Regions from separate parts of the Mesorhizobium sp. KR2-14 genome, predicted to be linked through region 1. Evidence: predicted binding sites of a transcription regulator. Region 1 holds the regulator's gene; the other holds the start of a gene.
What was found. Region 1 encodes PhoB, which activates phosphate uptake and scavenging genes when phosphate is short. Its sites were predicted from a motif close to TGTCATNNANCTGTCAT; they were not measured.
Positions count from the first base shown of each region.

Region 2: a site for PhoB is predicted at 12,749-12,765, ahead of phnX (phosphonoacetaldehyde hydrolase). Genes of this name have one in related genera too.

Region 1 is NZ_JBDZDR010000007.1:93,348-109,199, reverse strand. It holds gene xylF (D-xylose ABC transporter substrate-binding protein) at 1-691, opposite strand, end outside; gene ABLE86_RS17685 (ROK family protein) at 882-2,117, shown strand; gene phoB (phosphate regulon transcriptional regulator PhoB) at 2,136-2,825, opposite strand; gene phoU (phosphate signaling complex protein PhoU) at 2,845-3,558, opposite strand; gene pstB (phosphate ABC transporter ATP-binding protein PstB) at 3,606-4,430, opposite strand; gene pstA (phosphate ABC transporter permease PstA) at 4,448-5,767, opposite strand; gene pstC (phosphate ABC transporter permease subunit PstC) at 5,764-7,230, opposite strand; gene ABLE86_RS17655 (substrate-binding domain-containing protein) at 7,302-8,339, opposite strand; gene ABLE86_RS17650 (response regulator) at 8,539-11,808, opposite strand; gene ABLE86_RS17645 (hypothetical protein) at 12,007-12,267, shown strand; gene ABLE86_RS17640 (LysR family transcriptional regulator) at 12,273-13,193, opposite strand; gene ABLE86_RS17635 (phytanoyl-CoA dioxygenase family protein) at 13,285-14,097, shown strand; gene ABLE86_RS17630 (dipeptidase) at 14,311-15,372, shown strand; gene ABLE86_RS17625 (ABC transporter substrate-binding protein) at 15,413-15,852, shown strand, end outside.
Region 2 is NZ_JBDZDR010000013.1:21,194-37,045, reverse strand. It holds gene ABLE86_RS21680 (dihydrofolate reductase) at 134-532, shown strand; gene ABLE86_RS21675 (hypothetical protein) at 684-1,124, opposite strand; gene ABLE86_RS21670 (oligosaccharide flippase family protein) at 1,566-3,029, shown strand; gene ABLE86_RS21665 (glycosyltransferase) at 3,100-4,083, opposite strand; gene ABLE86_RS21660 (glycosyltransferase) at 4,074-5,093, opposite strand; gene ABLE86_RS21655 (polysaccharide pyruvyl transferase family protein) at 5,090-6,457, opposite strand; gene ABLE86_RS21650 (hypothetical protein) at 6,457-6,801, opposite strand; gene ABLE86_RS21645 (NADPH-dependent FMN reductase) at 7,429-8,001, shown strand; gene ABLE86_RS21640 (EF-hand domain-containing protein) at 8,196-8,786, shown strand; gene ABLE86_RS21635 (DapH/DapD/GlmU-related protein) at 9,038-9,670, shown strand; gene ABLE86_RS21630 (autotransporter domain-containing protein) at 9,806-10,405, opposite strand; partial or broken gene ABLE86_RS21625 (autotransporter outer membrane beta-barrel domain-containing protein) at 10,347-12,308, opposite strand; gene phnX (phosphonoacetaldehyde hydrolase) at 12,924-13,760, shown strand; gene ABLE86_RS21615 (extracellular solute-binding protein) at 14,031-15,158, shown strand; gene ABLE86_RS21610 (ABC transporter permease) at 15,155-15,852, shown strand, end outside.

The sequences.
Region 1 (15,852 bases):
CGAGCGCGGCCACCGCGCCGCCGGCGGTGCCATCGTTGGAGGCCACCACCGCGTCGACCTTGTTGTCGTTGGCGGTCAGGAACTGCTCCATGTTCTTCTGGGCGTTGGCCGGCAGCCAGCCGTCGGTATAGGCCTCGCCGACATTCTTGATCTTTCCGGCGCCGATGGCCTCCTTCAGCACTTCCATCTGCCCGGCGAACAGGAAGTCGGCGTTCGGGTCGGCGCCGTTGCCCTTGATGAAGACGTAGTTGCCTTCAGGCTTCACGGCATAGACGGCCTTGGCCTGCAGGCGGCCTACTTCCTTGTTGTCGAAGGTCAGGTAGAAGGCATCCTTGTTCTCGATCAGGCGGTCGTAGCCCACCACCGGAATGCCCTCGGCCACGGCCTTCTCGACCGCCGGCCCGATGGCGCTGGCGTCCTGCGCCAGGATGATCAACGCGTTGGCGCCCTGCGAGATCAGGCTTTCCACGTCGGTCAGCTGCTTGGCCGCCGAGGACTGGGCGTCGGCGGAAATGTATTTGTCGCCCGAAGCTTCGAGCGCGGCCTTGATCGCCGCTTCGTCGGTCTTCCAGCGCTCCTCCTGGAAGTTCGACCAGGAAACGCCGATGATCTTGTCCTTCGCCTGCGCCACGCCTGCCAGCGACACCGACAGCGCGACACCCGCCAGCAAGGCGGTTGCAAACATCTTCATGATTTCCTCCCTGCGCCCCCTCCAGGGCGCGATGACGATGGCCTGGGGCCCTTGTCGAGGCTATTATTTCGAACCTCGAAAAAATAGTGTCGTAACCCTGAAGTTCTGTCAACATCCCGCCGAAGGTTGACGCGGCGCACGCGAACTGGAATCTGCGCAGCGCAACAAGGCTCCGGGAGGAAATGCCGAAATGCCGGTGGCGATCCGTCACGACGATCTGCGCAAGCGCAACCGCGCCATGGTCATCGCGGCCGTGCGGCGCGCGGGCCAGCCGTCCCGCACCGAGATCGCGGGGACCACGGGCCTCAGCCATTCCACCATCTCGGCCATTTCCGCCGACCTCATCGCCGAAGGCATCCTCGCCGAAAAGGCGGCTGAAGCCGCAAGCTCGAAGCGCGGCCGCCCGCAGGTAGCGCTCGGCCTCGCCCCGGAAGCTGCCGAAGTCATCACCGTGGTGCTGTCGCTCAATTTCCTGTCGGTCGCCGTGGTCGACTACGCCGGGCAGGTGGTCGCATCGGAAGAGCGCCGGCTGGAGACGCTGGCCACCGGGCGCGAAGCGCTGCTCGGCGACTGCGTCGCCATGGTGCGCCGGCAGGTCGAGGCCCGCCGGGCCGTAGGCCATCGCGTGCTGCGCATCGGCATGGCCGTGCAGGGCATCACCGATGCCGGCTCGCGCATGATGCTGTGGTCGCCGATCACGCCGCACGCGCATCTCGAATTCGCCGACCGGATCGAAGCCGCCACCGGCATCCCCGCCACCGTGGAGAACGACTGCAACATGATCGCGGTGGCGCTGCGCTGGCGAAAGCCCGAGCGCTACCGCAACGACTTCATCGCCATCCTGCTCTCGCACGGCATCGGCATGGGCATGGTGCTGAAGGGGGAGCTGTTCACCGGCACGCAATCGTCGGGCTGCGAGTTCGGCCACATGATCCACCGGCCCGACGGGGCGCTGTGCCGCTGCGGCCGGCGCGGCTGCGTGGAAGCCTATGCCGGCAACTACGCCATCTGGCGCAATGCGCGGGGCCAAAGCGAGGACCAGGCGCCGCTGGCAGACATTTCGGACGAAGAGATACGCGCCATGGCCGACAGGGCGCGGGCGGCCGACGGCCCGGAGCGCGAGGCCTTCCGCATCGCCGGCGAAGCCATCGGCTTCGGCCTCGGCAGCCTGTTTGCGCTGATCGACCCCGCACCCGTCGCGCTGGTCGGCATCGGCGCGACCGCCTTCGACCTCATCGAGCCGGCGCTGCGCTCAGCTATCGACAAGACCGCGGGCGGCCAGCACAACAAGGCGATCTCCTTCGACACCTTGCCGAACGAACGGCCGCTGATCCGCGAAGGCTGCACAATGACCGCCCTCACCTTCCTTGACCGCGAAATCTTCGCGCCGGGCCCTGCGCCGCTAAGCGCCGCGGGCGCGGCTTGAGCGGCGGCCGGGCCGGGCTCAGTCCTCGCGGATGGCGTAGCCCGAGCCTCGGATGGTGCGGATCACATCCGGCAGGTTGCCGGGATTGATCGCCTTGCGCAGGCGGCCCACATGCACGTCCACCGTGCGCTCGTCGATATAGATCGTCTCGCCCCAGACATTGTCGAGCAGCTGCCCGCGCGAGAAGACGCGGCCGGGGTGGCGCATCATGAATTCCAGCAGGCGGAATTCGGTGGGCCCGAGCTTGATCTCGCTCTTGCCGCGATAGACGCGGTGCGCCTCGCGGTCGAGCATGATGTCGCCCACCTTCAGCACGCTGGACAGAACCTCGGGCTTGGCGCGGCGCAGCAGCGCCTTCACCCGCGCCATGAATTCCGGCGTCGAGAACGGCTTGACCAGATAGTCGTCGGCGCCGGTGGAAAGGCCGCGCACGCGGTCGCTCTCCTCGCCGCGCGCCGTCAGCATGATGATGGGCAGGCGCTCGGTCTCGGGGCGCATCCTCAGGCGGCGGCACAGTTCGATGCCGGAGACCGCCGGCAGCATCCAGTCCAGCACCAGAAGGTCGGGCACATTCTCCTGCAGGCGGATTTCCGCCTCGTCGCCACGTGGCACGACCTCGACCTGATAGCCTTCCGATTCCAGATTGTAGCGGAGCAGGACGCCCAGCGGCTCCTCGTCCTCCACTACCATGATTTTCGGGGCGATCATCACTTTTCCGGTCTCCCGCTCAGGTCGTCGATTCCGGCGCCGAAAGCGAGGTCTCGTCGAACTTCGGCCGGTTGGGCGGCAACTGCTGGCCAGTCATCACATAGTAGGCGTTCTCGGCGATGTTGGTGACATGGTCGCCGATGCGCTCGAGGTTCTTGGCGCAGAACAGAAGATGCGTGCAGGCGGTGATGTTGCGCGGATCCTCCATCATGTAGGTCAGCAGCTCGCGGAACACGGAGGTGTACTTCACGTCGATGTTCTCGTCCGCCGCGCGCAGCGCCTTCAGGCCTTCGGGCTGGCGGGTCACATATCTGTCGACCACGCCGTTGATCTGCTCCAGCACCATGTCCGACATCGTCTCGATGGAGTGGGCGAGGCTGCGCGGCGTGGCGCTCTCACCCACGGCGCCGACGCGCTTGGCGATGTTCTTGGCAAGGTCGCCGATCCGCTCCAGGTCGCCGGCCATGCGGATCGCGCCCACCACGGCGCGCAGGTCCTGCGCCATGGGCTGCCGCTTGGCGATCAGCGTGATGGCGCGGTCGTCCAGCTCGCGCTGGCGCGCGTCCATCACCGCGTCGTCGGAAATCACCCGCTGGGCAAGCGCATTGTCGGAATTGACCAGCGCCCGGATGGCGCCACAGACCATGGCGCCGGCCAGATCGCCCATGTCGCGCAGCAGCCGGTCGATGTGCCCCAGTTCCTCGTCAAAGGACGTGACGGTGTGTTTGCCCATGATCATGTCTTTGCAATCCTTTGTCCGGCGTGCGGATCAACCGCGAGTCAGCCAAACCGGCCGGTAATGTAGTCCTGCGTGCGCTTGTCGTCGGGGTTGGTGAACATCTTGTCGGTGTCGCCCTCCTCGACCAGCTGGCCCAGATGGAACATGGCCGTGCGCTGCGAAACGCGCGCCGCCTGCTGCATGGAGTGGGTGACGATGACGATGGTGTAGTTCTGGCGCAGCTCGTCGATCAGCTCTTCCACGCGTGCGGTGGCGATCGGATCGAGCGCCGAGCATGGCTCGTCCATCAGGATCACCTCTGGCGAAACGGCGATGGCGCGGGCGATGCACAGGCGCTGCTGCTGGCCGCCGGAAAGCCCGGTGCCCGGCTCGTTCAGGCGGTCCTTCACCTCGTTGAACAGGCCGGCCTTCTTCAGGCTGGTCTCGACGATGGCATCCAGGTCGGCCTTCTTGCGGGCGAGGCCGTGGATGCGCGGGCCATAGGCCACGTTCTCGTAGATCGACTTCGGAAACGGGTTCGGCTTCTGGAACACCATGCCCACGCGGGCGCGCAGCTCCACCACGTCGATGCTCTTGTCGTAGATGTCCTGTTCGTCCAGCGTGATCTGGCCGGTCACGCGGGCGCCGTCGATGGTGTCGTTCATGCGGTTCAGGCAGCGCAGGAAGGTCGACTTGCCGCAGCCCGAAGGGCCGATCAGCGCCGTCACCTGGTTTTCGCGCACGTCGAGGTCGACGTCGAACAACGCCTGCTTGTCGCCATAGAACACGCACACCTTGCGGCCGCGCATCTTGATGATTTCCTTGGGCGTACCGTTCATCTTGTCGTTCACCGCGTTCTCGAGTGCCACTTCCGTCATGATGTTCATACTAAAGCATCCTTCGCCTACCAGCGCCGCTCGAAACGCCGTCGCAGCACGATGGCCGTGATGTTCATCGCCATCAGGAACACGAGCAGGATGATGATGGCGCCCGACATGCGCTCCACGAAGGCGCGCTCGGCCTCGTTGGCCCACATATAGATCTGCACCGGCAGCGCCGTGGCAGGCTCCAGCGGCGTGGCCGGATAGTCGGCCACGAAAGCGACCATGCCGATCAGCAGCAGCGGCGCCGTCTCGCCCAGCGCGCGCGCCAGGCCTATGATGGTGCCGGTGAGGATACCGGGGGTTGCCAGCGGCAATATGTGCTGGAACACCATCTGCATCTTGGAGGCGCCCAGCCCAAGGGCGGCCGAGCGGATCGAGGGCGGCACGGCGGCAAGGGCGGCGCGGGTCGCGATGATGATGGTGGGCAGCGTCATCAGCGTCAGCACCAGTCCGCCGACCAACGCCGCCGAGCGCGGCAGGCCGAGGAAGTTGATGAACACCGACAGGCCCAGCAGGCCGAACACGATCGACGGCACCGCGGCCAGGTTGTTGATGTTGACCTCGATCAGGTCGGTCAGCCGGCTCTTCTTGGCGAATTCCTCGAGATAGATCGAGGCGGCCACGCCGATGGGCAGCGCCAGCAAGAGCACGATCACCATCATGTAGAAAGAGCCGATGATCGCCACGCCCATGCCCGAGGTTTCCGGCCGGCTGGAGGCGCCGAAGGTGAACAGGCCCTTGTTGAAATGCTCGGCCAGCGAACCGTCGGCGGCAAGCTGCTTCATCCATGCCACCTGTTGGTCGGAAACCTTGCGCCGGCTTTCGTCCACCGAAAGGTCGATCTGGCCCTTGAAGGCGGAATCGATGTTGGCGGCAACAAGGATGTCGACATTGCGCGTCGTGCCGATCACCGACGGGTCGTCCATCACCACCGAGCGCAGCTGCGCCCGCACGCCGTCCGAAAGGAAGCCCTTGAGCTTGCGAATGGCAGCCTTGTCGTGCGGGTCGATGCCGAGCTTGGCCACAAGCGCGCTTTCGGCCAGCTTGGGATAGTTGGCCGTGATGAGCACGTTCGGGTCGGTCGCGCGCTTGCCTTCGGGGTCGATGACCTTCTCGTTGAAGGTTATCGGCAGGGTCACCGTCGTCTGCCAGAAGGCGGTGTAGCCCTTGGAGACCACGGAGGTCAGCATTACCGCCAGGAACACCAGGCCGATGGAAATCGCCAGCAGGCCATAGAAGCGGAAACGACGCTCGGCGGCGTAGCGGCGCTTCAGGCCGATGTCGCGGCGCGGGCGCGCAACGGTGCCGCCGGCAATGCCGTTCAAGGGAATGTCGGTCATTCGTACTGTTCCCGGTACTTGCGCACGATGTAGAGCGCGAAGATGTTCATCACCAGCGTCAGGGCAAACAGCGTGATGCCGAGCGCAAAGGCCACCAGCGTCTGCGGCGAGTTGAACTCGAGGTCGCCGGTGAGCTGGTTGACGATCTTCACGGTGATGGTGGTCATCGCCTCGAACGGGTTGAGCGTCAGATTGGCGGCCACGCCGGCGGCCAGCACCACGATCATGGTCTCGCCGATGGCGCGCGAGGCGGTGAGCAGGATGGCGCCGACGATGCCCGGAAGTGCTGCCGGCAAAATAACCCGCTTGATGGTTTCCGAGCGCGTCGCGCCAAGCCCAAGCGAGCCGTCGCGCAGGGCGCGGGGAACTGCGGTGATGATGTCGTCGGAGAGCGAGGAAACGACCGGGATGAGCATCACGCCCATCACCAGGCCGGCGGTGAGGATGCTCTGCGCCTGGATGAAGCTGGTGCCGCCGGCAAGTGCCGCACTCAGGTCGCGCAGGAAGGGCCCGAGCGTCACCAGCGCGAAGATACCGTAGACGATGGTCGGGATGCCCGCCAGCAGCTCCAGCGCCGGCTTGACCGTGGCGCGCAGCCTGGGCGAGGCGTATTCGGCCATGTAGACGGCCGACATCAGCCCGACCGGCACGGCCACCAGCATGGCCACGAAGGCGATGTAGAGCGTGCCGGCCAGGAGCGGGATCAGGCCGAACTGGCCTTCCGCACCTCCCGAGCCCGCGGCTGCGAAGCGCGGGTCCCACACGGTGCCGAAGAAGAAATTGGAAAGCGGCACGCGCTCGAAGAAGTGGATGGTCTGGAACAGCATCGACAGAACGATGCCGATGGTGGTCAGGATCGCGATGGTGGAAGCGGCCAGCAGGCCCCACAGCACCACCGTCTCGACATTGTTGCGCGCCCGCGCGCGCAGGCGGATCTGCGAGAGGCCGAAGGCCGCACCGGCCACCGAGAGCGCAAGGATGGCCACCGCGCCGACCGTGCGCAGCATGTCCTGGGTGCGATTGGCGTCCAACGCAATCGGGATCATGTAGTCTTGGGTATCGGGCGCCAGCGCCACGCCACGCGCGGCCAGCAGCGGCTGCAATTCGGCAAAGCTGGCCGGCGGATTGGTCGACATCGGCGCATCGAGCCGGCGCAGGCCGTTGGCGAGGCTCTTGGTCAGGCCGGCGGCAAGCGTGCGGCTGGCAATGGTGCTCTCGGCCGTCTGCTCGGGCAGTTGCCCCTTGATGCGGGCTTCGACGTAGAGGTTGGAGCCGACGCCCCAGACGACGATCAGAAGCAGCGCCGGAAGCGTGGCAAGCAGGGCTGCCCACCAGCCGTGGTAGTGTGCGCGGGAGTGCGGCTTGGCCGTGCCGTCGTCCTGCGCAATGGCGCGCTGGCGCCCGACAAGGAAGGCGGCGGCGCCGACGACCAGCACGAGCGCAAAGACGAACATCAACGACATGGGCTACTCCGGGCGGACAGGCTGCCCCGGGGCGCGGTAGTCTGGCGCGCCCCGGGGCATCGGTGTTCTATTTACATGGTCTTGCCGGCATCGAAAGCCTCGCGCTGTTCCTTGCGCTCGGCTTCAGGGGCGGCGACCAGGCCGTAGTCGGCCAGCGGGCTGTCGGGGCCGACCATCTGGTCGTCGAGGAAGAAGTCGACATATTCCTTCAGGCCGGGCACGACGCCGAGATGCGCCTTCTTGACATAGAAGTACAGCGGACGCGACACCGGATATTCGCCCTTGGCGATGGTCTCGGTCGACGGCGTCACGCCGTCCACGGTGGCGACCTTCAGCTTGTCGGCGTTGTTTTCGTAGAAGGAGAGGCCGAACACGCCCACGCCGGTCTTGTTGGAGGCGATGCGCGCCAGCGTCTCGGTGTAGTCGCCGTCGATGTCCACGGCCTTGCCGTCCTTGCGCACGGCCACGCAGGTCTTGCCGGCAGCCTTGTCGTCCTGGCCGGCGGCCTTGATGGCGTCGAGAGCGCCGGTGGCCTTGCAGCCGATCGACAGCAGCTTCTCTTCGAACACTTCGCGGGTGCCGTGCTTCTCGCCCGGAATGTAGGCGGCGATGTCCCAGTCGGGCAGGTTCGGGTTGACCTGGTTCCACTTGGTGTTCGGGTTGTCGACCAGCTTGCCGTCAACGACGATCTGGGCGGCCAGGGCCGTGTAGACGTCGGAAGGCGTCAGCGCCCAGTCCGGACCGTTGATGTCGGTGGCAAACACGATGCCGTCATAGCCGATCTTGACTTCCTGGATTTCCTTGACGCCGGCGTCGGCGCAGGACTTCACTTCGTCTTCCTTGATCTTGCGCGAGGAGTTGGCGATGTCGATGGTGTTCTCGCCCACGCCCTTGCAGAATTCCTTGATGCCGGCGCCCGAACCGCCCGACTCGACCACGGGGGTCTTGAAGTTGGTGAAGGTCTCGCCGAAGTTCTCGGCCACGATCTTGGCATAGGGCAGAACGGTGGACGAGCCGGCAATCTGGATCTGGTCGCGGGCGGCGGCAGTGCCGGCCGACGCGGCAATCGCGAGCGCGGCGGCGGAAGCCGTAAGGAAGTATCTGGTCATGAACCCTGACTCCTGTCGGAATTGACTTGCAACGCTTTTTTCGCGTCGCCAGTGGCCTTACCGACAGTTTGTAACAGTCACATGACAGTTTCGTGTCAGCCCGATTAAGTTGAAAAGCCGTCCCACGGCCGCCTTCGCCGGCGGCTTTTCGGCTATCCCGCATCTCCTGAAAACCGCGCGTTGCCCGGTGCGTGGAGCGTCATCCCGCCGATCCGGCTGCACAGCGTTCGGCGGCGTCATCGCCGCCCCAGCGCTCCACCTTCGCCAGCAACGCCTTGGGGCTGATCGGCTTGGCGAGATAATCGTCCATGCCCGCTTCCAGGCAGCGCTCGCGGTCGCCCTTAAGGGCGTGGGCGGTCACGCCTATGATCGGCACCCGGGTTCCGGACGCCGCCTCCAGCTCGCGGATCGCCGCCGTCGCCTCCAGCCCGTTCATCTCCGGCATCGAAACGTCCATCAGGATCATGCGCGGGTTCATTTCCTGGAAGGCGGCCACCGCCTTGCGGCCATTGCCCACGATCTCGAAGGTAAGCTCGGTCTCGTCCAGTATCTGGGTGAAGACGAGCTGGTTCACCTCATTGTCCTCGGCGACGAGGATATCGACGCGGTGGTCGGCCGCCCCTGCCCCGCGGCTGCGCTGGCGCAGGCCGCCGGAAAGCTTTGCCGGCTCGGTCGTGACCACCGGCCCCGCCGCAGCCGGCCCCGGAAGGCCGGCCGCTCCGCCGGCGCGCCGGCGCTGGATGGAGGTCACCAGCGCTTCCAGCAAGGTGGAGGAACGCGACGGCTTGACCAGCTGCGCGTCGATGGCAAGGTCGCGGTAGCTGGCGTTGGCGAGCGACTGGTCGACCGAGGTCAGCATCACGATGGGCGTGCGGGCAAGCTCCGGCGTCTGGCGAACGATGCGCGCCATGTCGGCGCCGGTCATGCCCGGCATCTGGTAGTCGAGCACGATGCAGTCCACCTGCACCCCCATCGCCGCGGCGGCGTGCAGCACCTTCAGCCCCTCCGCCCCGCTTTCGGCCGCGCAGGCGTCGAAGCTCCACGACGTCATCTGCTCCATCAGGATCGCGCGGTTCACCGCGTTGTCGTCGACGATCAGTATGCGCGCGCCGGTCACGTCCACCGGCGTCGTGCTGCGCCTTTCGGGCGCGCCGGCGTTTGGCAGCGCCAGCGTGAACCAGAAGGTCGAGCCCTTGCCCTCGATGCTTTCCACGCCGATCTCGCCGCCCATCAGCCCTACCAGCCGCGAGGTGATGGCCAGTCCCAGGCCGGTGCCCTCGTGCCGCCGCGTCGAAGAGGCGTCAACCTGGCTGAACTTTTCGAAGACGAGCTTCAGCTTGTCGGCCGGAATGCCGATGCCGGTGTCGGTCACGGCGATGTGCAGATGGGTGGCGCCATCCGCCGTCTCGCCGGTCACGTCGATCAGCACATGGCCGGCATCGGTGAATTTCACCGCATTGCCGAGGAGATTGGTGATGATCTGGCGGATACGGCCGACATCGCCCACGAACATGTCGCCCAGGCCGGGCGCCACGCGCACGATCAGCTCGAGGTCCTTTTCCTTGGCACGCGTCGACACCAGCGTGGCCACGTCCTCGATCGCCTCGGTCAGGTTGAACGGCGCCGGGTCCAGCACCAGCTGGCCGGCATCGATCTTGGAGAAATCGAGGATGTCGTTAATGATGGTCAGCAACGCATTGCCCGACTTCACGATGATGTCGGTGAAGGTGCGCTGCTTGGGGTCGAGCTCCGACTTCGACAACAGCTCGGCCATGCCGAGAACGCCGTTCATCGGCGTGCGGATCTCGTGGCTCATATTGGCCAGGAATTCGGACTTGGCGCGGTCGGCCAGCACGGCGCGGGTCTGCGCCTCCTGCAGCTCGTTCTCGCGCTCCTTCAGCTCGGAAATGTCGGTGCTGGAGCCGATCAGGTGCACCGACCCGTCGCGGGAAACCAGCCGGCTCTTCCTGGCGATGAGATGGCGCATGCTGCCGTCGGGATGGGTCAGCGTCTCCTCGGTCTCGCTCAGCCTGCCGCTGCGCAGCACCTCGAAATCGCGCTCGGCGAAACCGTCGCCCTCGGCGCCGAAGAAGTCGCGGTCGGTGCGGCCGATGGCTTCTTCCTTGGAGATGCCGCCGAAAGTGCACCACATCTTGTTGACGAATTCGAAGGCGAGATCGGCATTCTTGACATAGGCCGACACCGGCAGCTCGTCGAGAACGTGGCGGTAGAGCTCGATCTGGGCCATGCTGTCGCGCAGCGCCTTTTCGCGCGTCTTCAGCTCGGTGATGTCGACGCGCACGCCGATATAGGTGCCGTCCTCCATGCGCATGTCGAAGGCCTTCGCCCAGCGACCGCTGGGGTCGACGCGCTCGTAGACCAGCTGCCTTGCATAGTAGCGCTGCAGATAACCGTCGATCCACGCCTCGCGGTCGGTGTCGTAGAGCCTGTCCAGCCTCTCGTCGCCGCTTTCGCGGAAATAGCCGACATCATGCGCCACCTCGATCGCCTCGCGCAGCGTGCGCCCGGGAACCCACACTTCGGCCATCGCCGGCAGCGACGATTTCAGCTTCTCGTTCGCCAGCACGAAGCGGTCGTTGCGGTCGTAGATGATGACGCCGGCCGGCAGCGATTCCAGCAAGTTGGCCAGCCGCAGCCGCGCCTCCTCGGCCTCGTCCTCGCGCGTCTTGATCTCGGTCACGTCGACAAGGAAGCCGGCTACGTAGTTCTTGCAGCCCTCCAGGGTCACGCGGGTCTTGCGCACGATGCGCGTGCCCTGCCTGCTGTCGTGCTCGAAGTTCTGCTCCACCTCGAAGGGCTGGCCTGTCGTCAGCACGTGCCGCTCGGTCTCCTCGAAGCGCATTCCGCTGCGCCCGCCGACGAACTCGCGATAGGTGCGGCCCAGCATCTCGCGAGGCCGGCGGCCGTGCAGCGAGGCATAGGCCTCGTTGACGAACACGTAGCGCAGCTCGGAATCCTTGACGAAGATCGGGTCCTTGATGGCGTCGATCACCGCTTCGGCCAGCCGCGTCTTTTCCAGCATCTGGCCAAGCTGCTGCTCGCGGCGCTTCATTTCGCTGATATCGTAGTAGGAAACCAGCCGACGGCCGCCGGAAAGCGCGGTCACCGAATAGATCATGGTGCAGCCGTCGGCGCGCACGAATTCGCGCGGGGCCACGTCGCCGGCGCGGATTTCGGCCAGCCGGTGGGCGACATAGCCGTCCCAGTTTTCCTCGGCAACTTCGTAGACGCCGGCGTAGCGGCTGATCTCCAGCAGCGCCTGGAACGGCGAACCGGCGCCGACATCCTGCGGCGACAGGTTCCAGATCTGATAGAACTCGTTGTTGACGATCTCGACGATCAGGTCGGCGTCGAGAAGCACGACGCCCATCTTCATGGCATCGAGCACTCGCTTCAGATCGGATGGCGTTCCGGGTCCGTCCGACCCATCGGCGATTGCCATGTCCATGGTGCGTCCCCCCACCGCGCAACATCTTGGCCGGCTCGCCTTGCGACGGCCCTTTTGCACGCATCGTGTCAGACAACGCTTAACGATTGACTAACCTTAACGTCGGGGTTTCGCACCGGCCCGCCGTTGCCGTTCGCGTCAACCGGCCTAGCTTTCCAAGGGCGGGCAGCCCGCCCGCGCATATGGGGAGACTTGCCGATGCGCGACACCAGGCCCATCGCGACCGCGCCGAAGAACGGCAGCAAGGTCCGCGTGTTCTGGACCGATGCCGACGGCCAGGAGAACGAGTCCATCGCCCAGTACCGCTCGGCCGAGATGCTGAAGGCGCTGGGCGGCGATTGCGATGCGACCGATATCGGCTGGTGGGCCTTCGTCGATTCCACGACCCAGAAGAAGATCGAGCCGCATTCCTGGGAGCCGCCGAACAGCGACGACGAGGAAGAAGAAGAGGATGAATAGCCGCCTCAATCCCGCGCGGGCGAAAAAACCTCGTGCTGCGAAAACCACTCCTTCGCCACCTCGATGAAGGCGCTTGCCGCCTTCGACAGGCGATGGCGCGCGTCATAGGCAAGGATGATGCGCTGCAACGGCACCGCCTCGCTCAGCGGCTTGCAGGCCAGGCGCTGACCGTCATAGCTGCGGTCGCCGGCGGGCCGCGTGTAGGAAACCGCCACGCCGAAACCGTTGGCCACCAGGCTGCGCTGCAGCTCGAAGGAGCGCGTCTTCGCCGCCACCGAAGGCGAATGCCCGTGGGCACGAAACAGGTCCAGCATGTGCTGCCAGCTATAGGGCTGGTCGGTCACGATCAGCGGCTCGCCGGCGAGATCGGCAAGGCTCACCGCCTCACGCTTCGCCAGCTTGTGGCTTGCGGCCAGCAATGCGTGCGGCGCAAGTTGGCTCAGCAGCACGCGGGCGGCGTTCGGCGGCAGGCCGAGATCATAGGTCAGCGCAATGTCCACCGCGGCGTCGCCAAGCCGCTTCTCCAGCGTCTCGAAACGCTCCTCGCTGACCGTGATGCGCACTGCCGGATGCAGCTCGGCCATGCGCCGGATCAGTGCCGGCGCGAAATGCGGCGCAAGGTCCTGGAAACAGCCCAGCACCAGTTCGCCGCCCACCGACGCCCGGCCGCGCGCCAGCGCGTCGAGGTCGTCCATATCGTCCAGCACGATCTTCGCCTTGGCGATGAAGGCCTGGCCGAAAGGCGTCAGCGCGATACCCGCGCCGCGCTGGCGCACGAACAGCTTCTGTCCCGTCCGCTCCTCGATCTGGCTGATCGCCACCGAGATCGACGGCTGCGAGACGTTGAGCTCGCGCGCGGCTGCGCTGATGCTTTCATGGCGTGCCGCCGCCACCGCATAGCGAAGCTGGCTCAGCGAATGACTCATTAAGGACGCCTATATTTGATATGAAGACATATTATTTTATCCAAATATGAAAGCGCGCGATAGTCGCTCCGGTCCCAACGCGGAGAGAGCCATGAAGCCCGCCCCCTATGCCCTGAACCCCGAGATCATTTCCGACTACCAGCGCGACGGCGCCGTCTGCATCCGCGGCGCCTTCAAGGGCTGGGTCGACACAATTGCCGCCGGCATCGAGCGGAACCTGCGCGAAAAGAGCGCCACGGCAGTCGACATTGCCGGCGGCAAGGGCAGCTTCTTCGACGACTACTGCAACTGGGAGCGCATCCCCGAATTCGTGCAGTTGGTGCGCGAATCGCCCGCCGCTTCCATCGCCGCTGCCGTCATGCAGTCGCAGACCGCGCAGTTCTTCCACGACCACGTGCTGGTCAAGGAGCCGGGCACCCAGAAGCCCACCCCCTGGCACCAGGACATTCCCTACTACTTCGTCGACGGCCAGCAGACGGTCAGCTTCTGGATCCCGATCGACCCGGTGAAGGAGGCCACGCTGCGTCTCGTCGCCGGCTCGCACAAATGGGACAAGATGGTGCTGCCGGTGCGCTGGCTGGACGACGGCAATTTCTACGCCGGCGAGGGCGACTACCTGCCGGTGCCGGACCCGGACAACGACCCGGAGATGAAGGTGCTGGAATGGGAGATGGAGCCGGGCGACGCGGTGCTCTTCGACTTCCGTACCGTACACGGCGCGCGCGGCAATCTTGCCCCCAGCCGCCGCCGCGTGCTGTCGCTGCGCTGGGTGGGCGACGATGCCCATTATGTCGAGCGTCCGGGCCGCACCTCGCCGCCCTATCACGGCCACGACATGCAGCAGGGCCAGAAGCTGCGCGAGGACTGGTTCCCCGTTGTCTGGGACGCAAGCGCCGCTGCCTGAAACTGACCTTGCGGCATCCATCCAGCGGAGTGTTTTTGGTCGAGCCAACCCACAGCGGCTGGCTCGATTCCTCTTGATATTGGCCCGGTCATCTGCATTCATCGGCGCCCAAGGGACCGCCTCCCCGTTCGTCGCGACAATGCCGGCGCCGATGCGCCTCGACGCATCGCCGCCATACGAGCCTGCCCGGCGGTCTCCAAACCGGGGTTTTTGATGCACGCTGTATTCGACGGCCACAATGATGTCCTGCTGCGCCTCTGGCAGCACGAGAAGAAGGGCGGCGATGCCGTCGCCGAGTTCACCGAGGGCACCCACAAGGGCCACATCGACCGGCCCCGCGCGCGGGCCGGCGGCCTGGCCGGCGGTCTCTGCGCCATCTACGTTCCCTCGGGCGATCTCGTCCTGAAGGCGCCCGCCGCCGACGGCAGCTATGTCACGCCGCTTTCGGAGCCGCTCGAGCGCGCGCCCTCGCTCGACATCGCCATGGAGATGGCCGCGATCGCCCTTCGGCTGGAGCGTGCCGGAAGCTGGCGCCTGTGCCGTACGATGGCCGACATCGACAACGCCATGGCCGACGAGCAATTCGCCGCCGTGCTGCACATGGAAGGCTGCGAGGCAATCGACGCCGATCTTTCGGCGCTTGAGGTGTTTTATGCCGCCGGCCTGCGTTCGCTCGGCCCCGTATGGAGCCGCAACAACATTTTTGGCCACGGCGTTCCCTTCGCCTATCCCATGAGCCCAGACACCGGCCCGGGCCTGACCGACGCCGGCCGCGAGCTGGTCAAGGAGTGCAACCGCCTCGGCATCCTCATCGACCTGTCCCACATCACCGAAAAGGGTTTTTGGGACGTCGCAAAGCTTTCCGACCAGCCGCTGGTGGCCAGCCACTCCAACCCGCATGCGCTGGTGCCGGTGGCCCGCAACCTCACCGACAAGCAGCTCGACGCCATCCGCGAGAGCAAAGGCCTGGTGGGCCTGAACTTCGCCGTCACCATGCTGCGCGCCGACGGCCGCGAGAATGCGGACACGCCGCTTTCGGAGATGGTTCGCCACATCGACTATCTCGTCGACAAGCTCGGCATCGATGGCGTGGCCATCGGCTCCGACTTCGACGGCGCGCTGATCCCGCAGGAAATCGGCACCGCCGCCGGGCTCCAGAAGCTGATTGTCGCGCTGCAGGAGGCCGGTTATGGTGGCGCCGAACTGGCGAAACTATGTCGCGAGAACTGGTTCCGTGTCCTGCGCTCGGCCTGGCACGAAACCGACAGCGACTGACAATAAAGACATCGTCACAACAGGGGAACAATTCGACATGATGATCGGAAAAATGAACGCACGCTTCCGTCCGCTTCTGGCGGGCGCTGCAGCCCTCTCCATGCTGGCCTTCGCCGGCGCTCCGGCCTTCGCCGCAACGCCCGCCGACACGCTGGTCCTGGCCTGGGCCATTGACGACACCATCACGCTTGACCCGGCCGAGTCCTTTGAGCTCAGCCCCGCCGAATTCCTCGGCAACGCCTATGACATGCTGGTGCGCCTCGACACCGACGACACCACCAAGGTCAGGGGCGGCATCGCCGAAAGCTGGACCGTTTCCGACGACGGCCTCACCTACACCTTCAAGCTGAAGCCCGGCATCAAGTTCGCTTCCGGCAATCCGGTTACCGCCGAGGACGTCGCCTGGTCGTTCGAGCGCGCCGTCAAGCTCGACAAGAGCCCGGCCTTCATCCTCACCCAGTTCGGCCTCACCGGCGACAA
Region 2 (15,852 bases), on a different contig from region 1:
AGGCGTCTTGGGGTCCGGCATCGAAGCCTTTCCTTTCGCGCCTAACTCCTGGCGGAACATAATCGTTCCGAACAAGGTTTTGCCTCCTGTGGGGACAACGCGTCGCCTTCGCTCCTTCGCTTGGAGAGCATTTATGGAAACAGCAATCGTCAAGGTGATCTGTGCTGTGGGGCAGTCGGGCCAGATGGGCCTGCATGGGCGCCTCCCCTGGGAGGGCGACCAGGGGCCGGAATACAAGGCAGACGTCGCCCGCTTCTTTGAGCTCACAAAGGGACATGTCCTGGCTGCCGGACCCAAGACCATTGCCAGTGTTCCAAAATTTGCCCGCGAGGACCGGGAATTGTTCATCCTGCGCTCCAGCATGGACCCGGAGCAGACGCTCAAGCGCTTTGCCGGTCGTATCGTCTTCATCGGCGGCGGCCCGGCGGTGTGGGACGCTTATGCGCGCTTCGTCAGCCACTGGGACATAACGCGGTTGCCTTACGACGGTCCTGCCGACCGCTGGTTCGATCCGCGATGGCTCAATGCATAGTGATGGATCAGCGCGCTACCAGCATCGAGGATGCACGCCGCCAAAAACAGCTTGAAGGTCGATCCAAATCAAGCCCTCAACAGGCCGGAGATATGCTGGGACCCCGCCTCCTATGTGGGCTCCCAGCATGGGCGCGAGACAGACGTGACAATCATTTTGACGTTCGCGATGTCTTTGCTCTGTCTGCCTCGGCGCGAGCAACGATAGCGTCGTAGACGGCCAGTTCGGCTTGGTCGATCGATGCGACGGCATAGTCGATCGCCAACGACGCCTCCACTTCCAACGCCTTGGCGTGGTTTTCGGCGTGCTTGACGTCCCTCTCGTGCTTTTGCTCGGCGATGTTGGCCTTGAGGGCTGCCTGATCCGCGCTGATTTTCGCCTGCAGCGCCTTCCATTTTTCGGCGAGCGTGGTGCCGACAGCGTGCATGTCCTCATTCACCTTCGCTATCGACGCCTCCACTGTGGCGCGAGTTTTCTCCCTGCGACTAACGATCTTGTCGTGCGCCTCCTTTAGTGCGGCGGAAACATGATCCTCGGCTTCTTTCGCGTGGGCAGACATCTCGGCGAGACCTTCGGAAAGCGGTTTGACCATGGTCGTTCTCCCTGGTGGGGTTAAAGTCCCAACGAGGAGATTTAGCGCACCACCTTACCCCTGGAAGAACCCGCACCTTCCAAAAGTATGCGCCGCCCACCCTTGGCGGGGCGCCGATGCCGAACATCAAGGCACTCCCTCGAGACCATCGCCGCAATGGGCTGATGATCCGCTCTTCAGCCTGCCCCCTGCGGCCGTACGAATCGCGCAGCTCCTTTGCTAGCGCCCTTTGGTTCGCCCGAATCCAGACGAACTCCTTCGATTCTGACAGACGCGTTGCGTCATCGGCCGCAAGAGCGGGTTGCGCTGCGTTTACTCCTTTAGATGGCTGCAGCCAGCCATTTGGTTGGAATGACACAGGCGCGGTTTATGCAAAAACTGCGACGGTAACAGGCCCAGCGGACTTACTTGTCCGTAAGCGATAGAGAGTGCGGACCCGAAATGTCAGCAATCAAGCGTGCGCTCCTGCTCAGCACCGGCGACCGCTATTTCGCCCTCGTGACGAACTTCGCAACCGTATCCATCGTTTCCCGGATCCTGTCGCCGGGCGAGATCGGCGTATCGGTGATCGGGGCTGCCATCGTTGGCATCGTCCTGTCGATCAAGGAATTCGCGAGCAGCAACTTCCTGATCCAGCGCGGCGAGCTGTCGCGCAACGACATCCGCAGCACCTTCACTGTGATGCTGATCCTGACGCTTGCCATTGCTGCCGCACTTCTGCTGGCCGCGCCGTGGCTGGCCTCGGCCTATGAAGAGCCGCAACTGGCCCCCTATCTCCGGCTGGTTTCCGTCGCTCTGCTCGTGGAACTGATCTCCACGCAGATTCTGGCACTGTTGCGCCGCGACATGGTCTTCGGCAAAGTCGCCATCACCAACATGGCCGGAGCCGCTGCCGGCTCTATCTCGACGATCGTGCTGGCTTTACTGGGTTTCAGCTATATGAGCTTTGCCTGGGCGTGGCTGGCCTCGGCCACCGCGATGGCGCTCTTCGCCATTGTCTTCCGCCCGCATTTCTGGATGTTCAAACCCTCGCTGCGCCATTGGCGCGAGATGGTCGCATTCGGCGGCTATCACGGCGCCACCGTCGTCCTGCTCCGCGCCTACGAGGCGCTGCCCTACCTGCTGCTCGGCCGCATGTTCTCGCCCGATGCAACGGGCTTGCTCAGCCGTGCCAACATGATCTGCCAATTGCCGGACAAGCTGATCATCGGCGGCGCGGTTCCCGTGGTGCTGCCGGCTTTCGCCACCGAGGTCAGGCAAGGACGCGACTTGAAGCACCCCTATCTCAAGGCGATCGAACTGGTCACTGCCCTGCAATGGCCGGCCCTCGTCTGTCTGGCCCTGCTCGCCCACCCCGTGATCCACATCTTGCTTGGCCCCCAGTGGAAGGACGTGGTCCCCCTGGTTCAGGTGATGGCGATAGCGTCGCTTTTTGCCTTCTCCTTCGAGCTCAACTACCCCGTGCTGGTGTCGATGGGGGCGATCAGCGACATCTTTCGCCGCGCCCTGATCATCTTCCCCGTTTCGGCAGCCATGATCGGTGCTGCGAGCTTCTTCGGCCTGCAGGCGGTCGCTTCGTCCTTCCTGCTGGTGATCCCCTTCCAGGCTTTCGTGTCTATGCTGATCGTGCGCCGCCGCATTGCCATGCAATGGGCTGACATCGCTGCACCGCTCTGGCGCAGCAGCGTCGTCACCGCTACTACGGCACTCGGGCCACTCGCAGTCATCATGGCCACCGGCTTCCGGCTTGATCTGCCAATCTGGCAGGGCATATTTGCCGGCTGTCTCGCCGGGGCTGGCTGGGTAATGGGGCTGAAACTGACCCGCCATCCCTTGTTCGACGAGTTGCTCAAGACCCTCTCGCTTCGCCGCTTCGCCGTCCAGCAGCTCCGAGAGATGCCCTAAATAGCCGACTCGCAGGAACGTCGCAGTGCCCGGACGCGCCACGCTGCGATTGCGCGGAGACCGTAGATTCTCAGGGCGTGTGCCGTCCGAGGGCCTCGGCAAGGCGCATGCGCATATGCGCCATAGGGTCACCCATCCGCATCAGGTAGTCGAGAGGCGGCAGCACCGCCAGGCGCGGCGACAGCTCGAAAGCGAGCTTGAACAGCTCTAGCCCGGCCGCGCGCTGCCCCCGCACGATGTGCGAGATGGCAGACCAGTAGGCCCGCTTGCCGAGATTGCCATAGACGCGCCGCCGCAGCCCGCCAACGCCGGGCGCAGCAGCAGCGTCGCGGGTGAAGAAACTGTCGAAGGTCTGCCTGGTTTCGACCAGATCGCGCTTGAAATCGCGCCAGAAGATGGCCGAGATGTTGGCACCATGCACGCGCCTGATGCCGTGCACCGCGTTGGTCACCGCCACGCGGCGGTTCAGCGACAGCCTGAGGTAAAGCTCGAGATCCTCGTTGAAGGCTACGTCGGTTCGGAAATGGCCGACGCGCTTGAGATCGGCCGTCCGCACGAGGGCCGCCCCGCCGCCGAACAGCACCTTGGAAGGCAACGAGCGCTCCAGCGTGAACGCCTCCGACGACAGTAAGCGCCACGGCTCGTCCGGCCTATTCTCAATTGCGGGGGGAGGGTTGGTGGTATGCCAAACCAGTTCGGCGCCGCAGGCGAGCGAAACGTCACTCTCCTTCTCCAGCACTGTCAGGGCACGCGCGAAGCAGCCTTCGACGAGCAGGTCGTCGGCGCACAGCAGCATGAAATACTTCGACGCCGCCCAGTCCACGCCCTCGTTGTAGGAGGCGTGGTGGCCAAGGTTCTTGTCGCGCGCAACAAGCGTGATGCGCTTGTCGTGCTTCATCAGCCTGCGTGCCACCGCGACGCTGTCATCGGTCGAGGCGTTGTCGACGATCAGTATCCGGATGTCATCGACGCCCTGGACGCTGATGCTGGCAACGCATTCCTCGAGATAGCGACCGTAGCAATAGTTGGGAATGGCGATGTCGATCAGGGCCATGGCTCGGTCTCCATGCGGCCTTGCGGCAGCGGCGTTGGACGGGAAGCCGGTGTCGCAAGCCGGTTCTCGATCACGCCGATAGCGGTCTCGTAGCGACGGACGGTCCGGTGCCGGCGAATGGCATTGAGAAAATAGCTGACACCGTAGTCGAAGGTACCCGCCGGCAGGGGCAGCGCCGTCTCAGCCGATATGCGCCTTAGCAGGGCATACTCCCTGCGGTCGCAGCGCCACGACCGCATCGGCATGAATTTCACCCGGCCGGTATAGTGCCTGACCAGCGCCGTCGACCAGGCCTTGGTGTGTAGGGCCGACTTCTGGACATTGTAGCGAACCGGCAGCATCCTGCAGTCGCCGCCAAAGGTGAGGTTGAGCGCGCACTGGTCGTTGGGTACGCATTCGCTCATGTAGGCGCAGGCATGTGAATGGGCGAAGAGGTTGCGGGTGAAGCGATCGAGCGCCCGCGTCCGCAGCCACTTCGCGCCATTGATCACCATGACACCGGCGTTGAAGAAATCGGGCGAAACGCCGTTTCGATTGCAGTTCAGGGCAAAGGCGGGATCGTCGAAGCCGGTCGACACCGACAGGTCGAGACAGGCCGCGGCCGACTCCTCAAAGCCGACGATGTGCTCCAGATGCAGATCGCCGAAAGCCAAAGTATCACCGTCGAGATAGGCGATATATGCATAGTGGCGGGCAAGCTGTTCGATCACCGCCACCCTGAGATAGGTGGTCGAAGTCAGATGCTTGCCGATCGTGACCTCGTTGGCCGGCGCATAGCCCGGAGCCGGCGCGACAGCCAGGCCGTGGCCCCGCGACTCGACTGCTTGTCTGAACCGCGGCGGCACCTCGCTTTGGTAGCCGTGCTGGAACAGGAAGAAATCGACTGGCGCGCCATGCGCGAGTGCCACGGAAGCCAGCGCAAACAGCGTCATTTCGTGGTAGTTGGCGTCGGTGACATAGGCGACTGCCACCGGGCCATTTCTGGGTCCGTGATGCGCCGTGCTGGTCACGTCAGGCCCCTTTTCCGTTCGGGCAGGCGCAGGACCTGCTCCAGCAGGATCGTCTCCTGCTCCACTAGTTCGGCCAGATAGCGCGCTACCGTCGCGCGCACCTGAGCGGCTCGCGCGTCGCGCTCTTCGAGTAGCCCCTCCAGGCGCGAGATCAGCCATTCCACCTGGAACTGCTCGACATCGGCGCAATAGTCGGCGAGCCACATGTCGGCTGCGAGCACGTCGTGCTTTTCGAGATAGCCGAGCGAGATCACCGGGATGCCGACGCGCAGCGCGCAGACCACGTTGTGGAAGCGGGTTGCGACGATGACATCGGTCGCCTGCATCTGCGCCATCACGTGATGCAGTGAACTCGCGGGCTCGTAAAGCACACGCGCAAGCTCCGCCTCGGACAGTTTCGGTCGCAGGCGGGCCATGAGATCGACCACCGCGACGTGGTCGTTGTCCTGGCCCAACATCAGGCGAACCGCAAAACCGCGTCCGAGCACCAGTTCGACGAACTCGGCAAGCTTCGCGATGTAGGCTTCATAGATGCGTTGGCCCTCGCCGGTCCGGCCGCGATAGTTCATTACCCCCAGTCCGATGATCAGCGGTGCGCCCGGATAGCGCGCCAGTGGCGGGGGCACCGGCAGACTGAAGGCAAGGTCCGGGAACACCTCGTCCGCGCTGGTGTCGACCCCCAGCGACGTGACGAAGTCGCGGGAAATTGCATCGCGGAACGACCGGTACGTCGCGCAGCGGGAAGCACCGGAAAAGAAGAGCCGACTGAGGTAGTGATAGGCAGGCCCCGCCCCGATGCTGACGAAGGCAATCGCGCAGCCACGCAACCTTGCCATCGCCAGCCATTTGAAGAACACGTATGGCATTCCGAAGGGGGTGTCGCCGAAATCGTCGAAGGCGCCGGTTCCCGGCAGCACCACGATGTCAAAGCAGGCAAGCTTACGGAAGGCGCGGACAGGACCATAGAGCTTGTAAGGAAGGCGGCCAAGCAGGCGGTTCGCCCGATCGAGCCATGGCTGTTTGATACCCCGCCGCGTCAGCTTGATAGTGTTGATGCCGAAGGTCTCCGCAACGACCTTCGGCTCGGTGCAGATCACCGTCAGTTCGGCCTTGGGGCAGATGCGCGAAAGCGTCCGGATCATCGCCTCGAGCGACCCGTCATTGCCGAAATTGCCGACGCCGAACTGGCCCAGAAGGGCGATGCGCAGCGACCTTTTGCCATGATCGGAAACCGCGCTTTCGGCCGGCCGTTGCGGCGTGGGCAACCATTCGGCGCTGCCGGTGGCGCGCTCCTCCCGAATGGTAGCGGCGGCGGCCACACCGCCGGCCAATAGGCCCGGCCCCTTGCTGCCCCTGCCCACCATCAGAATGCGCCTCCGCCTCCTGCCTGCTGTTCGGGATGAACCGCATCGGCCATCGCCATGAGCTTGAGATGTATCTTCGTGATGCCCGGCCAGGTGTATTCGGCCGCCCTGGCAAGGCCGGCCTTGACGAGGTCGTGCCGCAGTGCCGACCTGGAGTGCAGGCTGCGCACGGCGTGGGATAGGAGCGTGACGAAATCACCGTTGCTGCCCCAGCGTCTCACAGGGCGAGGAGCTGTCCTGGCAGTCGTTGTCGCGTCCATGTAGGCGCCGGGTAACGGCAGCGCGATGACATTGCTGTTGCCTGGCGACATCCGCTGCGAAGCCCGGACCTTTCTCGTGTCCATCAGGTTTCTTCCGCGCCCATCGGTTAGAGTCTTTGCGGACGAGCGGCACTGCATTGCAGCGCAACTTTGCCCTGACCGTAGCATTGTGTGGCACAAGCGCGGTTTCAAACGATGGGCTTATCGGCCTACTTCTTCGGATTGGAGCCAGTGCGCAGCATTCAGCGATTTACTGACCCGGGCGAGGCTACGCATGGCCCAGCGTGGGTTCATCTCAGTTCGTTTTTTTTGGCTGCCTGCCTCTGGAATTCCGGCCAGAGCGCGCCATCTCCCGGGTCTTCCAATTTTGGTGGAATGGCCATTGCCACCAAGCGCCTGCCCGGCAGGCGGCAGGGATTTTTCTCCCGCCGTGGAGACTGGAGCGGCCGATGCGCAGTTATCTTGCCCAATCCCCTGAAATGCTCCTCCATGTTTTCCGACGATGTGCTGAACGTGATGGACGAGTTGGTGCAGCGCGCAGCCGAGGCGCTGCAGATCGATGGTCCGGTGGAACGGAACGCGTAGGAACCGCAGCTCCTTTGGTGGAGCACGAAACCGAGACATGGGCTTATTGTTTCCGGCGTGTCCGCAGCGGTTGGTCCGTTCCAAACAAATTACCGGATGCTTCCCGGGAGAATGGAGAGCGTACAAATGACCAAACACAAGGTCGGCTATCTTATCGGCAGCCTCGCAACGGCGTCGATCAACCGCAAATTGGCGACGGCGTTGGTGCGGCTTGCGCCCAAAGAGCTGGAAATGGAGGAGATTTCCTTCAGGGAACTGCCGCTTTACAGCTATGACTATGACGCTGATTTCCCACCGGAGGCGCAAGCTTTCAAAGCGGCAATCGCCGCCGTCGATGCCGTGCTGTTCGTGACGCCGGAGTACAACCGGTCGATCCCGGGCGGCCTGAAGAACGCAATAGACTGGGCCAGCCGCCCCTATGGCAGCAACTCGTTCACGCGCAAGCCGTCGGCCGTTATCGGCACCTCCCCGGGCGCAATCGGAACTGCGGTGGCGCAGCAGAGCCTGCGAAGCGTCCTCAGCTTCTGCAATTCGCCGCAGATGAACGCGCCCGAAGCCTATATCCAGTTCCGGCCCGGTCTCATCACCGATGACGGCGAGGTAACCGACCCCACCACCGAAGAGTTCCTGCGCAACTACATGGCCGAGTTCGAGGCATTCATAACGCGGGTATATACCGCCGTGCCGAAGGGGACATGACGATTGCACGTGCCGGCTGGCCCGCTTGAACGTGTCGCGAACTGTCCAGTAAGCGGCTCGACTACCGGCTGCTGTCATTGATGCGGGTCAATGCCTTCTGGGGAAACCCGTCCCACTCTGGCTGCCGCGGCATGGGCACCTCCACGACCCATCGAGCGCAGAATTTCCAAGTTTCAATGCTGAGGAGTGAGATCATGACACGCGTCAAGATGCTGGCAGGCATTGCAGTGGCCGGACTAATGATGGCGCTACCGGCGTCGCCGAGCTTTGCGCAGGAACAAACTCCCTATCAGACGGCCCAGCAGCAACAACAAGGCGGGCCGCAAGTTCAGATCAGCCCTGACCAGTTGCGTCAGATGATCCGGCAGGTCGTCCGTGAGATGATGGCGCAGCGCATGGAAGAGCAGGGAGGGCCAGAAGCCCCGAGAGGCCCGGGGCGGCCCGGAGCCGAGATGATGGGGGAGAGAGGCGGGATGATGCGCGAAAGGCTGCGTGAGCGGGCAGCCGAGGCGCGTGAAGAAGGCGGATGGCGCAAGCACCGTCACGGCCCGCCGTGGATGCGCGGCGTGGGTTTGAAGATCATCTTCGCGGTCATGGATGCCAACGGTGACGGAAAGGTGACCTTGGACGAGGTCAACGATTTCCACGCCCGCATCTTCAGGGCGATGGACGCGGATCAGAAGGGCTACTTGACCATAGAGGACATCCAGGACTTCTTCCGTGATGGCATGCATCGCGGCGGTGCTTCTGGCGATGGCGGCGGTGGAGACTACGGTCAGGAATAAGAGCTGGCCGCGCGCCACCCGCCTGTTCACGCGGAGGGTGGCGCCCAATCGAAAGTGTCGCGGCATTACACCAGGGGCATTTGCAGGAGCCCAGCTTCCCTCGAGCATAACAGTGCCGCGGCAGCCGCAGCACTCCGCGTGGTCAGCAATGAAAGTGGCGGTAGCTCGTGCTCCCAAATGCCCTTTGGCGGCCGTATGTCACATATCCTTGATCGTCCCCGGTTAGGCAGGCCCAAATCTGGAGACCGTCAATGCGCTCGACCGCACAATCAAAGCGCCCCAAAATCGGGGAGACCGTTGTCCACGCGACGGCGAGCATAAGAGATTCAACCATAGGCAGATGCTGCGAGATCTTGGAGGACAGCTCGCTGCACAGGGTCGAAGTGGGGGATTATTCCTACTTGGGGCCTCGCTGCATTGTCGGAGACGCGACGATTGGAAAGTTCTGCGCTATCGCCGCGGAAGTCAGGATTGGTGCGCCCAATCACCCGATGGACCGGCCGTCCATGCATCGTTTCAGCTACTGCCCAGAATATTACTCCGTGGATGCAGTGCGCGACGATTCCTTCTTTGATCAGCGAAGGGAAGATCGCGTTGTCATCGGGAATGATGTCTGGATTGGCCACGGGGTAATCGTGTTGCCGGGTGTAAAGGTTGGAGACGGTGCCGTGCTCGCAGCAGGCGCGGTCGTCACCAAGGACGTTAAGCCATACACTATCGCCGGTGGTGTTCCTGCAAAGATCATTCGCGAGCGGTTTACGCGAACGATCGCGGAGAGGCTCACCTCTATCGCTTGGTGGGATTGGCCATTCGAGACAATCATGGCGCGGCTCGCCGACTTTCAGTCAAGCGATATCGAGGCCTTTTGCGCGCGCTGGTCCTAGTACACCTCGCGACGCTTCTTGCTATGAAGATGCCCCACCCGGAAGGGACGGAGCATCCTGCGACGGTGCTGAGGCGGAACAGGCGACGCACGGCACAACAGCGCGGAGCGGAGGGGTTCATGGTGATGTCCAAATTCAGAACCTCACCGCGAGGTTTGCGTTGAAACCGTTATCCCGCGCGCCGGAGGCGAACTGACCGATATAGGACAAGCCGAAGCTCGAGTCGGGCGTCAGCTTGAGGTCAAGCCCGGCCTCGGCCACCGCACTGTCCCTGGCGATCGGCGCGCCGGCGATTGCGAAGGCATCACCGGCCGAGAATGCCAGCGTTGCCGTTGGCGTGGTGTCGCCAAAGGCATGCCGCCAGCCGACCAAGCCGCGCAGCGTGGCGTCAACCGTGCCGAGGCCAAGCTTGTGCTCGGCGCGCAGGCCCAGCGTGGTGAAGGTGACGTCGGTCGTGCCGCGGCGGCCGGAGAGCGCCGCCGCGCCGCCATTTTCGGCAAAGCCATTGGCATGCAGGTTGACCTGGGCGAGGTTGGCGAAGGGCTCGAAGCGGGCCCCTCCGGCCTCGATGCCATAGCCGAGCTCGCCGAAGCCTTGCAGCGTGCCGGCCCGGAAAACCGGCGTCGAGGCGCTCGGCGATGCCGGGAATGGCGACGGAGCGGCGGGTGGAGAGATCGTTCCACGTGTAGGCAAGGCCGCTCCTGAAGGCCAGATTGCCCCATTGCGTGCCGCCATAGAGGCCGAGATGGTAGTTGTCGCTCGAGCCCGACGAGAAGCGGGTCTCGACATCGAAGCGGGAGTGGCTGTAGCCGGCCATGAGGCCGAGGCGCCAGTCGCCAACCAGGCCATCGGTGCCGATCAGCAGGCCGCCGGTTGAGCCCGTGAGGCTGGCGGCATTGCCGTCGCCGTCGATCGAGCCCCACGCACCGAAGCCGTAGCTCCAGACCACCGGGCCGGCATGGTCGGGGGCCACCGCCATGGGTGTGTCGCCCGGCCCATAGGCCAGCACCGGCGTAGGCGAGGCGCCCGGCGCGGCGAAGGCGGCGCGCAGACGGTCGTCGATGGCGTTGCGCACGAAGCGGCTGTCCTCGACGAGCGCGGCCTTGGCCGAGGCGTGGATCTCGCCCGAGAGCGCATCGAAGCTGTTGCGCACGATGTCCGCATCGGCGGCCAGCACGATCGAGCGCCAGACGGCATGGCTGCTGTCGAGTGTGTCGAAGGCCGTCCCGGTGGCGATCTGGTTGCGGGTCCGGCCGAGGCTGGCGAAGGCCAGATCGTTGCGCTGCAGTTCAAGCGTCACATCGTTGCCGTTGCCGCCCTGGTAGTCGAGCAAGGCATCGAGGAAAAGCAGGTTCCGGGTCACCGGGCCGAAGGTCCCGACGACAGCGCCGGCGCTCTGCTTTTCGAGGATGGTGAAGGGACCGTTGAAGACGTCCCAGCTTGCCGCATCCGCCGGCGACAGCACCAGGTCGAGGCTTGCGCCGGTGATGTCGACCGCTCCGGCAACGACGATCTTGTCGGCCGCGCTCGGGGTCGCCTCGAGGCGCAGCGTGCCGTGGTTGGCGTAGTCGCCAAGCACATGCTGGACCCCGATGGAGTTGCCCGGCGCATGCACCGCGCCCGCCGCGATGGTGACGCTCGATCCGTTCGAGCCGAGATTGCCGGTGCCACCGAGCAGGCCGCCCGCGCCGACGGTCAGCGATCCGCCGAGCGCGCCGGCGCCGTTCCGGCCGACGATCAGGCTGCCGCCCGATACCGTCGTCGTCCCGGAAAAGCCGGAGCCGTCGCCGGTCAGCGTGGTCGTGCCGGCGTAATGGTGGAAGGCATGGGTGCCCGTGCCGCTGCTGGTCAGCGCTGCCGCGAAGGTGGTGGCGCCGCTGTGATTGAAGGTGAGCGTGGCGGCACCGTCGCCGAAATGCACGCTCGCCGCCGCCAGCGCGCCGGCGGCGACGGCTGCGTCGCCCGCCGCCGCGCCGATATTGATTGTGCCGCTGCCAGCAGCCTCCGAGCCGAGATAGACGCTTCCAGCCCCGACGGAGACGATGCCGCGGTCCGCGATGGTCAGCGTGCCGGTGCCGTAACCTCCGACACGAAGCTCTGCGGAATTCGCCCAACTCGAGGCGTTGCCGCTTGCATCCGTGCCGGAGACCGTCACCGTGCTCGTCGATCCGCCCCACGTGGCAATATAGCCATTCGTGTTGGTGACCCTGCCGCCGCCCGCGATATTCAGCGTGGCGGTGCCGGAACCTCCGACACTGAGGTTGCCCGAATTCGTCCAGATCGAGGCGTTGCCGCTTGCGTCGGTGCCGGAGACCGTCACCGTGCCCGTCGAGCCAGTAGTGGAGGCAATAGAGCCATTTGTGTTGGTGACCTTGCCACCGCCCGCGATATTCAGCGTGCCGGTGCCGGAATCACCGACAAAAAGGTAGTCGGAATTCGTCCAGGTCGAGGCGTTGCCGCTTGCGTCCGTGCCGGAGACCGTCACCGTGCCGGTCGAGCCGGCCCTGTAGCCGATCAAGCCATCTGTGTTGGTGACCCTGCCGCCGTCCGCGATGGTCAGATCGCCGGTGCCGACAACGCCGACAAAGAGGACGCCCCCGACGAGCCATGTCGGTGATGTCGCTCCGGCTGGGTCCATGTCACCGGAGCCCGTCACCGTTTGCGCCTGCGCCGGCTGGGCGCTCGCCCAGAAAATGGCCGCCAGCGCTGTGGAGAAATACAATCGGCGATGCCGGGCCGCCGTCGTCCGCCCTGCGCCTGGCGTATCCGTCAGTTGCCCCATGTCCGTCCCCCACTTCGGCGCGGGCCACCTTCGCCCGTCTGAACTGTCGCGCCTCAAGGAACGTACATGCGGAAATGAAAGTCGCCCGAAATTCTATTCGTCAAGCAAATAGCAGATGTCTAGATAATCTATTCTTGTTCGTCAAATCCGCGCCTTTCAATTGTTGTTTCCCTTTAAGAGGCCCATCCGAAAGGGTCGAAGGACCGACCAGGGCCATTCGGGGATCGCCGCAATTGCATCCGACGCAGCCTCCTTGACTACTGGTCGGCTGGCCGCGAGCAAACTTCGTCGCCAACGGTCGCCAAGCTGTCATCAAATTGCGCTAGCGCAGGGCCGCTGCAATGTGAGATCGGCCCGCCATGAACACAATCGCCCCGGGTAATGTCCTCGCCAATCGCAGGTTCTCACTCGCGGACCAGACGGCTTGAGCGGCCTGCCGCGCTCTCTTCCCAGTTTCAACCAGGCAAGACGATGAACAAGACCAACACACTCGGGCACAATTTTCGCGGTCCCGTTTCGACAGCCATTTTTGACTGGGCCGGCACGGTTCTCGATTTTGGTTGCATTGCGCCGGTGGCGGCATTTCGTGAGGCCTTCGCCGAGGATGGGGTGGCCATCTCGGAGGCCGAGGCGCGCGCCCCCATGGGCGCCGCCAAGCGCGAACACCTCGAGATGATTCTCGCCCAGCCCGCCGTCGCCGAGCGCTGGCAGGCGAACAAGGGCGGCGTGTCCACACCAGCGGATGTGGAGCGCCTCTACGCGGCGTTCCTGCGCATCGATGAGGTCCAGTGCGCGCGCTACAGTGCGCTTATTCCGGGGGCGCTCGAAACCATCGCCGCGCTTCGCAGCCGCGCCATCGCCATCGGCAGCACCACGGGCTATCCCCGCAGTGTGATGAACAACCTGATGCCGCTCGCCAAGGCGCAGGGCTATAAGCCGGATCATTGTGTTACGGTGAGCGATGTCAAACGTGGTCGGCCCTATCCGGACATGGTTCTGGACAATGCCATCGCGCTTGGCGCGCCAGATGTGCGCGCCTGCGTGGTGGTGGACGATAGCCCAACGGGTCTGGTTTCGGCTCGTGCCGCCGGCATGTGGGCTGTCGGTATCGTCGCCAGCGGCAATGAAATCGGTTTGTCGCTCGCCGACTGGCAGGCGCTGGACGAGGCGGCCCAGGACGCGCATCGGCAGCGTGCAGGACGCGTGCTGCGCGAAGCGGGCGCCCACTACACGATCGATACCATTGCCGATCTCCTGCCGGTGATCGAAGCCATCGACGCCCGTTTGCGGGCCGGAGACAAGCCGTGACGCGGTCGTGAAAACGAGCGAACTTACCGCCTGCGGCCGGCTCCGCATCAGTCCCGGCGAGAGCCGGATGCCGGTCACATCGCCGATGATCACTGCCAGCTCGCAATAGTCGCCAAGGTTCACCATAGCGGAATAGCGGACGTCCACTTTTAGGGCCTCACCCCATTCTTCGATTCTGGTGGCAGTGACAGGCCGCTTATTGACTCGTGATTCAAAATCCTCCTACGCTGCTTCCATAAAGATCCAGAAAATCAACTGGAGGGGAGCAATATGCAGCGCATCAAGTTCATCGACAGGATGGCATCGGGCGCACTGACAAGGCGCCAAATGCTCCAGGGTGCAGCCGCATTCGGCGTGGGCCTTACTTTGTCACCCAGATTGTCGGCCGCTGCGGAAGTTCTGACGTGTCTCGAATGGACGGGCTACGACAGCGACGACTACTTCCGATCCTATGTCGGCAAGCATGGGACTGCCCCGAGCTTTTCCACCTTCGGTGGGGAAGAAGAAGCGCTGGCCAAGGTGCGGGCGGGCTTTGCCGCGGATCTCATGCACCCTTGCAACTATTCCGTCGGACGCTTCGTGGAGGCCGGTCTGACGGTGCCGATCGACACCGCCAAGCTCTCCAACTGGAAAGATGTTTTCCCTGCGCTTCAGACGGCGGACGGCGTGGTCGTGAATGGAGACGTGGTGATGGCGCCGGCCGACTGGGGCAACGCCAGCATCGCCTACCGTCCCGACCTGATCGGAGATGCCTTCAAGGACGGGGAGAGCTGGGGGATCTTCTACGACGGCGCCTTCGAGGGCAAGGTGTCGATGCTCGATGATCCGCTCGCTATCGCCATCGGCCAGATGGTCAAGGGCGTGAGCTACCGTGACGCCAATCTCCTCACCGGCGACAAGCTCCAGGCTGCCAAGGAGTTCGGGGCCAAGGCGGTGAAGAATTCGCGCTTCCTCTGGACCGACTCGACCGAGCTGCAGCAAGGCCTGGCCTCGGGTGAGATCGTCGCTGCCTATGCCTGGAACGACACCGTGAAGAACCTCCTCGCGGAAGGGATCGAGGCCAGATATGCCAAGCCGAAGGAGGGGTACTTCACCTGGTTCTGCGGCATGACGATCCTCAATTCCGGCAAGGCGGACCCGGCGCTCGCCTATGATTTCATAGATGCGTGGCTCTCGCCGGAAACCGGCAAGCTCCTGATCGAAGGCTCGGGTTTCGGTCACGCCAACATGAAGGCCTTCGAGATATCCGACCCCGAAGCGGTCAAGGCCATGGGCATCACCGATCCCATCGAGCACATGAAGAGTGCGATCCTTTTCGAGCCGCAGCCAAGCCCGGTGGTCAATGAGCAGCAGAAGGTCTGGGAAGAGATCAAGGCGCTGAAGCTGTATTCGCCATGAAGGTCGCGCCGGATCGTCAGGTGCGGGCATGGCGAAAGCGGAGCGTCGGCTACGGGCTCGTCGCCTCGATTCTGCTGGTGCTCCTTGCTCCGCTCTTTGCGCTTGTCGTCCTGAGCTTCTGGACCCAGCACGGCTTTGCCATCGATCGGACGCCTACGCTCGCCAACTACTGGAGCCTTATTGAACCTTCGGCGACGGCAACAGTCTATTTCGGCATTCCCTTCTATCTGAAGAATCCCGTGCCGGCGATTCTGCTGCTGAAGTCGCTGGCGATATCATTGGTCGCCACTTTGGCGGTCCTGCTCGTCGCCTACCCGATGGCTTACTTTCTCGCCTTTCGGGTGAAGCGCTACAAGGTGCTCTGGCTGATCCTGATCACCATTCCGTTCTGGACGAGCTACCTGCTGCGGGTCTTTGCCTGGAAGATCGTCCTCGGCTTCAACGGCGCAATCAATTCAGGGCTGATCAGCCTCGGCCTGATCGACAAGCCGCTGGACTTCCTTCTCTACAACCCCTTTGCCGTCATCATCACCCTCATCCATGCCTGGGTGACCTTCGCCATCCTGCCGATCTACGTCTCCCTCGAGAAAGTCGATCGCACGCTGCTGGAGGCGGCGACGGACCTCGGCGACGACCGCTGGGTCCGCTTCCGCCGGATCACTTTCCCGCTTTCATTGCCGGGCGTCATCGCCGC